Regions from separate parts of the Lysinibacillus sp. NPDC098008 genome, predicted to be linked through region 4. Evidence: riboswitches for the same ligand, from Rfam matches in the RefSeq annotation. Region 4 holds a riboswitch; each other region holds the start of a gene.
What was found. Region 4 has a riboswitch for S-adenosylmethionine ahead of metA (homoserine O-acetyltransferase MetA). Riboswitches for the same ligand answer to the same signal wherever they lie in the genome.

Region 1 (2,206 bases), on a different contig from region 4:
GTTGTCCCTCTGCCTCTATATTTGTTGTGCGCAAGGCAATTCGTGAAAACCCTTGGCGCTCCTCGTCCTGTTTAAACGTATAATGTAGCGTGTAGGGGTTTAATGCTGCCCGCTCAAATAAATCACGATCATATACCGCAATTTGCTCAATATAGCTTAAGCCAAAATAGCTTAATGTATTATAAGTCCCCCACATCGTATGCTGACCACCGTTTACTGTATGGATATTTCGTTTGTTGAAGAAAACCTTTATATTTTCTGGTGATTCCACTTGCTGAACCAAATGATCGAAATATAAAGTCATGGTCATTCCCCTTTCTTTCCCGATTACCTTTACCTATATGTCGGATTCGTTTAAAATTTATGCAAGACAATGATAGCTATTTAACTTCATTGACAATAATAACGAGGTGATTTGAATGACAGATCAAGTAACTGCTTTTAAATTAGCACTAGGTAATTACCCTACAGGCGTAACGGTTGTTACTACATGCCATGACACACAACCGATTGGCTTAACCGTTAACTCCTTTGCATCTGTTTCGATTGACCCGCTCCTTATTTTATGGTCACTCGATAAAAAATCTCAGCTCCATGCTTATTTTACAGCAGCGCCAACATTTGCGGTCAACATTTTAGCGAGTGATCAGGAGCATTTATGTACATTATTTGCCAGCAAAGTGCCAGATCGTTTTGCTCAGGCAAAGTGGTCTATGTCCTCCTTTGACCTACCGATTTTACATGATACAGCAGCCATTTTACAATGTAAAACATATCAACAGATTGATGCTGGCGACCATACTATTTTTATTGGGCAGGTGCTAGATATTACAAATTCACCAAAAGAGCCTTTACTGTATCATCGCCGTCATATTGGTGAGATTCCAAAAAGCTTTTATCGTTAAGCATTCCACAAAAAAAGGGCCACTTGTAAGCATAGGACATCCTTTATGCTTAGTTGTGGCCTTATGACATCGTTCGACTGAAATGATCATTATTTCTTCTGTGGAAATCTCTGTTTTTCGAGCCTATTAATTTGCACAATTACACCATCCTGAATCGTAATATGCACTTCACCATATTCAAGATTTTGAATAGCCTTCGCGATAGCCTCTAACTTCTTATCATCTACTTTTACCGACTGTGCCATATAATACACCCCTTCTTTTTCTTGCTTCCGTTACAAAAGAGTTCAATTGATGGATAGCCCCTTTATCTCTTAGATACTATTGGCATCTATTCTATTAGTTGCCGAGGCTTCATTGGGCCAAGTCCCTCCGCCTCTCTTGATAAGAGCCCTGCTTACTTGGAAATAATTCTATAATTGTGCTATACAATTGTCAATATAAAATATTAGAAAACCTAGTCGAATACTTTGTAATGTGTTATTTATCTCAATTCCTTCTAGCATTGTATGCAGGCAATTACGCATTTAGCGCCACCTAACGATAAAAAAACTGTGCAGAAGTATCCCCTCTACACAGTTTCTTGTTGTAAGCATGCTATCAATGCTTGCGCTGTTTGTTCTTTGCCCATTACCTTAATTGGCTGCCCCTCTGCTGGTACAATCCAATGAGGCTCATCTCCGCCATATAATGATTGAGAGCTATTTGCCACCATAAATTGTGCCTGTGCTGTGTCCATACGCAATCTTGCACGCGCAAGTAAAAATGCCTCATCATCTGTTGCTTCCAGCTTAAAGCCTACTAATGTGACATTTGGTTGCCAGCCCTTTATTTGCCCTAATATTTTTGGTGCTTTTTTAAAATGAATAATAGGTGGCTCATCGGAAGGCATTTTCCCTGCCTCCTCCATTAAGTTGCCTGATTGGTCATATACTTTATCAATGACCCAATCAGAGCCAGCCGCTGCCATAATGACAATATCCACCTGCTGCTTCTGCACAGCATATCGAATTTTATCGCCTAAGTCCTCAATGCCCTCAAATTTAATCGTTTGCATTTTGCTATGATTAACTGGTAGCTGTGCAAAATAGCCATGCATATAGATAACATGCGCACCAGCTGCAAGTGCTGCCTCTGCCAAATAACAGCCCATTGTTCCCTTCGATAAATTTGTGTGCCCCCGTACACGATCCCATTTTTCAAGCGTTCCCCCACTTGTAATGAGTACGGTTTTCCCTTGTAATGTCCCCATACACTCACCTATTTTCTACAATATCTAACAACCTTTATTCTAGCGTAAT
Region 2 (2,206 bases), on a different contig from region 4:
TGAGAAAATACGTAAACGCTACAACATTGCTCTTTATCTTCTCTAGCTTAAGCTTCTATTGTTTGCTCAGCTGATGTTGCTTGTGCAATTGCCTGTTCTAAATCAGCAATAATATCTTCCACTGCCTCTAAGCCGATAGATAAGCGAATGAGCGATTCGGCTACGCCAGCTTGGACCAATTCCTCTGCTGATAATTGCTGATGTGTCGTGGATGCTGGGTGTATAATTAACGATTTAGCATCTCCTACATTCGCTACATGTGAGAATAGCTTTACACTATCAATAAGCTTTCTTCCTGCTTCACGTCCACCTTTAATGCCAAAGGTAAGCACTGAACCGAAGCCATTTCTTAAATATTTCTTCGCCAAATGATGTGTAGGGAAATCCTCAAGACCATTGTAATTTACATATTCCACAGATGGGTGGTTTTGTAAATATTCAGCCACTGCCAATGCATTTTCATTATGTTTAGGTATACGCAAATGAAGCGTTTCTAAACCTTGTAGGAAATTAAAAGCAGCGTCAGGGCTCAATGTTGGACCAAAGTCGCGTAACAATTGTACACGTAGCTTTGTAGCAAAAGCAGTGGATGCTGTATCAATGCCATAACGTAGTCCATGATAGGAAGCATCAGGCTCCGTAAAGCCAGGGAACCGTCCACTCGTCCAGTCAAACTTACCAGCATCTACTACAACACCACCTAAAGTTGTACCATGACCACCAATCCATTTTGTTGCTGAATGAACAACAATATCTGCCCCAAAGTCAATTGGTGTAGAGCCATAAGGAGAAGCAAATGTGCTATCTATAATTAATGGCAAGCTGTTGTCATGAGCAATTTTAGCAACCGCTTCAATATCTAAAACCTTTAAGCTTGGATTACCATAGACTTCAGCAAAAACAGCCTTCGTTTTATCAGTAATCGCTGCATGGAAATTTTCTGGGTTTGTTTCATCTACAAAAATTGTTTTAATACCGTAGTTTGGTAATGTATTTGCGAATAAATTATAAGTACCACCATATAAAGAACTAGCTGCTACTATTTCATCACCAGCTCCTGCTAGGTTTAAAATGGAGAAGGCAATCGCTGCTGCACCAGATGAAAGTGCTACTGCCGCTGTCCCACCCTCCAATAAAGCTACACGCTTTTCAAAAACATCTACAGTAGGGTTTGTAATACGTGTGTAAATATTCCCCGCTTCCTCTAAGGCAAAAAGACGTTGCGCATGAGCAGTGTCTTTAAAAACAAAAGCTGTTGAACGATAGATAGGAACTGTACGGGTGCCTGTCACAGGGTCTGGCTCTTGACCACCATGTAACAATAATGTTTCTGGTTTAAAATCTGTCATTGTATACCTCCAAATGGTTATTTTTTTACGATGGTACCGGAGATGAGGAGGATTTTCTGTAGAAAACAAAAAACCCTCTTCAGCTAAGAAGAGGGTTGCAGTTGCAAGTTTTCCTCCCCTTATCTGCCAGATTCAAGCATGAATCTGCAGGAATTAGCACCGTAGTAAGTTCGTCACTCACTGGTTGCTGGGCATCATAGGGCCTGTCCCTCCGCCGCTCTTGATAAGAGTATGTGATTCAATTTCCATCGTTGTTACACAGTATAAACATAGAGTTTTTTTCTGTCAACCTATAAATTTTATTTTTTCCGAAACTTCTGTTTGCTTTTTTTCGTAATATGAACACATACATTATTTTTAGAAATCAATTCGAAAGGAGTATTTTTATGGTAAAAGCCGTGATTACTGTTCTTATTGTCGGCTATCTTATTGGCTGCATTCATGGTTCGAAGGTGGCGCAAATTTTATCGGGGGTTGACCTAAAAAAAGCTGGTCATGGCAATGCTGGAGCCTCCAATGCCACACTTTCTCTTGGCTGGAAATACGGTGTTTTAGTCGCTCTCATTGATATTGGCAAAGGAGTTATTGCCATTATTGGTGCACACCTATATTTTGGGGATGCTACATTTTTGACAGAAGAGCAAATATGGCTGCTGACATACCTGATAGCTGCAGGTGTTATTTTAGGTCATAACTTCCCGTTTTATATGGGCTTTAATGGCGGTAAAGGGACTGCCTCTATTATTGGTATTTTGCTTGCTGTGAATTGGAAAATTGGTTTATTTGCACTTATACTTTTTGTTATTTTATCGTTTGCTACAAACTATTTAATTGTTGGTGTACTTGAGTTTTATCTT
Region 3 (2,206 bases), on a different contig from region 4:
CGAGGAATCCTTGATAGCACGAAAGCTTTTATCTTTGTTTAAACTTCTACTAAAAAGCGGAAGCACAGGTATTGATCATGATAGAATTCTGCTATATTTGCTGCTGCACGTTCGATTCAAAAGTATTGATCAAATTAAGATAAACGTGCTTTTTCTCGTAATGCATCTGCTTTGTCTGTTTGCTCCCATGGTACATCTAAATCTGTACGGCCAAAGTGACCATATGCTGCAGTTTGTTTGTAAATTGGACGACGAAGGTCAAGCATTTTAATAATACCTGCTGGACGTAGATCAAATAGCTCACGCACCCATTCAACAATATCGCTTTCCTTCACCTTTCCTGTACCAAATGTATCGACAGCAATAGAAACAGGCTGAGCAACACCAATTGCATAAGCAAGCTGTACTTCAGCACGCTCTGCTAATCCTGCTGCTACAATATTTTTTGCTACATAGCGAGCTGCATAGGCTGCTGAACGATCTACCTTTGTTGCATCTTTCCCAGAGAATGCACCACCACCATGACGTGCATAGCCACCGTATGTATCTACGATGATTTTACGTCCTGTTAAGCCAGCATCTCCCTTAGGTCCACCAATCACGAAACGACCAGTTGGGTTGATGAAATATTTTGTGTTCGCATCTAATAATTCACTTGGTACAACTGGTGCAATCACAAATTCTTTTAAATCTGCTTGAATTTGCTCTAATGTTACCTCTTCATCATGCTGTGTTGAAATAACAATTGTATCAACTCGTACAGGTATATTATGCTCATCGTACTCTACTGTTACTTGTGTTTTACCATCAGGACGTAAATAAGCAAGCTCACCTGATTTACGCACTGCTGTTAAACGGCGTGCTAATTTATGAGCTAGGCTAATTGGTAATGGCATTAGCTCGGGTGTTTCATTACATGCATAACCAAACATTAAGCCTTGGTCACCTGCTCCGATTGCTTCAATATCGGCATCTGTCATCGAGCCTTCACGTGCCTCTAAAGCTTGGTCAACACCTTGTGCAATATCAGGTGATTGTTCACCAATTGCTACAAGCACCGCTAAATTTTCAGCATCAAAGCCATATTTACCACGTGTATAGCCAATTTCCGCTACAGTATCACGAACAATACCTTTAATATCAACATACGTAGAGGTTGTAATTTCTCCTGCTACTAATACTAAGCCTGTTGTAACGGTTGTTTCACATGCTACACGTGCATTTGGGTCTTCTGTCAAAATGGCATCTAAAATAGCATCCGAGATTTGGTCGCAAATTTTATCGGGATGCCCCTCTGTCACACTTTCTGATGTAAACAGTCGACGGTTTGTCATTTGGTTTTCCTCCTATTACTCTTACGAAAAGTAGTTGTGTATGAATACGGTACTCATTACCCATGTCAAGCCCGCTCTTAAGGATCGAACTCCAAGCCGTTGTTGTGTTGTTTTTATCGAAAACAGCTACTGCTTTTAACACGAGGATTTTGAAAGATCCGTCATTATAATAAGGAAAGAACTATGTACATTGCTCTTTACATTGATTTTTAACAATAAAAAAAATCCTTTTCTCACGTTGTTTTACATGAGGAAAGGACTAATGACTTCGTAACCTTTCACTCTTATCGTTCAAGGGAATGTCCCTTGCATCAGGTTGGCACCAACGCATGTCGTGAAATGTTTCATGCAGGTTGCCGGGTTTCACAGGGCCTGACCCTCCACCAGCTCGGGATAAGAGTATCCGTTCAATAACCCATGTTACTGAAAAGGTTGACTATTGTCAAATATTTTCTAATCCTTGACGATTGTTTCACATTTTTGACGCAATAGCACTTCAAAAAATACAGTACAACAAGAATATTATTATTGTAAAACCTTTTATACATGGATGATGATGTAAATAAAAGCAAATTCATCCCTACAACATCCCATGCTTGTTGTGGTAACATATGTGTGACGCTATTTTCAAGCGCATTTGTAGTAGGATTGAAGGGATTCTACTCGAAAAACGTTATTTTTTGTCAGTTTGTTGAAAAATAATAAAAACTCGAAAATAATTTCTTAATTAGTATAGATTATTTAAGTAATTGTGTTATACTATTTTTGAAATTAAGAAAAAATCCCTCAGAATCAAGGGAATATTATAAAAAAGGATGGTATTTAATCGATGAATTCAGTAGAAATTACAAACGAACTGAAGGAATTATTAA
Region 4 (2,206 bases):
TACACCGCATTGGTTTATTATGTCAGTGGATGGACAGCAAATGATTTATGGGCATGTACCATCCAATCAGGAAATTGCCTTTATTACAACGGACCCTGTGCATATTTATTTGCTGGAGGATTATATTTGGCATGATGTGCTGGTCAATCGCTTAATCAAGCGCGATGACCAAGCATTGGAGGAATGGATTACTAAAGAGCGACAAGCCTTTTTCCTCAACTAAAGCTCTAGCATATAAGCCAAGAAAAAAAGTGAAATCCCTTATTGCAAGAGATTTCACCTTTTCTTAGTAAAATACTTTGTCTACATTGTATTTGGAGCGGAAGACATTGATGGCATATGTTTCGTAAATTTCACGTTCCATTGGGTCTTCTATTTCATATACTTCAATTTTAAAAATTTCATCACGATGATTTTTCATTGGCGATACATTGTCTTCAAAGTGCTTTTTAATACGTTGGCGAATTTTGCGAGCTTTCCCGACAAATAATAGCTCATTTTTTTCATTATAAAATAAGAAAATGCCGCCTTTTTCGCGTGTGATTTTATGGAAGTCAATAAATCCATGGTAAGGTGTAATCGGCACATCACCAGGCTTTACATCTTGCTCACGCTGACGAATGACTACATCTGGTTTTGGAAATTCAATTTTAATCAAGTTTTTCACGTTCCTCTCTATCCCTAAAGCTATATGATAACATAATTACGGTATGCTTACCATAAAATTTCATCTAGAAAAAGTGATATACACAGCCTAGTATGGGGCAATAAAATAGGGAACATACAAATGAATCACAAAATATTCTATGAATTATTGCTATTCCTACTAGTTCATGCTACAATTCGATATAGTTAAATAAATCTTATCAAGAGAAGCTGAGGGATTTGGCCCGATGACGCTTCAGCAACCTCTAACAATTTGTTAGAAAGGTGCTAATTCCAGCAAAGGTACTCCTTTGAGAGATAAGAGTGGACGTGAAAAAATCCTTCTCATTCTATCTCGTATGGAATGAGGGGGATTTTTTAATTTGAAGCAGGCTTTACTGAAAAGAGAGAGGGGAATGCAAGATGCCAATTAATATTCCGAAAAACTTACCAGCTGGAGAACATTTACGTGAGGAAAAAATCTTCGTGATGGAAGAGGACCGCGCACGAACACAGCAAATTCGTCCGTTAAGTATATTAATTTTAAATTTAATGCCTGAAAAGGAAAAAACAGAGCTACAATTATTACGTTTACTAGGGAATACGCCGCTACAGGTTAATATTACCTTTTTAAATACAGCTACACATAAATCGAAAAATGTGAGTAAATCACATTTACAGCTATTTTACACAACGTTCTCACAAATTCGCCATCGCCGTTATGATGGCATGATTATTACAGGAGCGCCAGTCGAGAAAATGGAATTTGAGGATGTAAACTATTGGCAAGAAATAAAGGACATTATGGATTGGTCCAAAACGAATGTTACATCTGTTCTTCATATTTGTTGGGGGGCACAGGCGGCACTCTATCATCATTATGGTATTGGGAAATTTGAGCTTCCTGCTAAATGCTCGGGGGTTTATTCCCATGTTATTACTGATTTAACGGTTGATTTAGTGCGTGGCTTTAGCGATTTATTTACAGCACCGCATTCACGCCATACTTCTGTATCCATTGACGAGGTACGCAATCATCCTGATTTACGCTTGTTATCCTATTCGGAGGAGGCAGGTGTCTTTATCGTCCAATCGAAGGATAATAAAAATATTATGATTACAGGTCATTTAGAGTACGATGCGACAACATTGGCGGATGAATATCATCGCGATATAGCGAAGGGGCTTGATACGGCAGTGCCTGTCAACTATTTCCCAAATGATGACCCAGCACAAGCACCGATTAATACATGGCGTGCTCATACGCATTTATTGTTTTCAAACTGGCTGAACTACTATGTTTACCAAGAAACACCGTACGAATGGGACTTTGTGGATGAAATTGAATTCCATATTTAAGCCATTTAAAAAGTCTAATTTCCACGCAGAAATTAGACTTCTTCTTTTTTTTGTAACTTCGACTTGCGTATGACAGCGACAATAAGCATTACAATAGGTAGTAAAATCATTACAATAAATGATAAAATGGGCCAAATTTCATTATTGTAGTTATTGGAATGAACAATACTTGGATGAAGAATTTGCGATAGACCAATGACTA

Region 1: another riboswitch for S-adenosylmethionine. It lies ahead of ACIQVU_RS10460 (YezD family protein); the one in region 4 lies ahead of metA (homoserine O-acetyltransferase MetA).
Region 2: another riboswitch for S-adenosylmethionine. It lies ahead of ACIQVU_RS09765 (O-acetylhomoserine aminocarboxypropyltransferase/cysteine synthase family protein); the one in region 4 lies ahead of metA (homoserine O-acetyltransferase MetA).
Region 3: another riboswitch for S-adenosylmethionine. It lies ahead of metK (methionine adenosyltransferase); the one in region 4 lies ahead of metA (homoserine O-acetyltransferase MetA).

Annotation. Positions count from the first base shown of each region.
Region 1 is NZ_JBIWBA010000010.1:2,346-4,551, reverse strand. It holds gene ACIQVU_RS10470 (VOC family protein) at 1-304, opposite strand, end outside; gene ACIQVU_RS10465 (flavin reductase family protein) at 420-905, shown strand; gene ACIQVU_RS10460 (YezD family protein) at 995-1,150, opposite strand; SAM riboswitch class I at 1,210-1,296, opposite strand; gene ACIQVU_RS10455 (phosphopantothenoylcysteine decarboxylase domain-containing protein) at 1,477-2,157, opposite strand.
Region 2 is NZ_JBIWBA010000008.1:86,275-88,480, forward strand. It holds gene ACIQVU_RS09765 (O-acetylhomoserine aminocarboxypropyltransferase/cysteine synthase family protein) at 48-1,349, opposite strand; SAM riboswitch class I at 1,466-1,579, opposite strand; gene ACIQVU_RS09770 (glycerol-3-phosphate acyltransferase) at 1,736-2,206, shown strand, end outside.
Region 3 is NZ_JBIWBA010000004.1:188,391-190,596, forward strand. It holds gene metK (methionine adenosyltransferase) at 135-1,334, opposite strand; SAM riboswitch class I at 1,616-1,734, opposite strand; gene pckA (phosphoenolpyruvate carboxykinase (ATP)) at 2,164-2,206, shown strand, end outside.
Region 4 is NZ_JBIWBA010000001.1:76,580-78,785, reverse strand. It holds gene ACIQVU_RS00395 (TrmB family transcriptional regulator) at 1-223, shown strand, start outside; gene ACIQVU_RS00390 (nucleotide excision repair endonuclease) at 287-658, opposite strand; SAM riboswitch class I at 861-970, shown strand; gene metA (homoserine O-acetyltransferase MetA) at 1,069-2,004, shown strand; gene ACIQVU_RS00380 (GerAB/ArcD/ProY family transporter) at 2,037-2,206, opposite strand, start outside.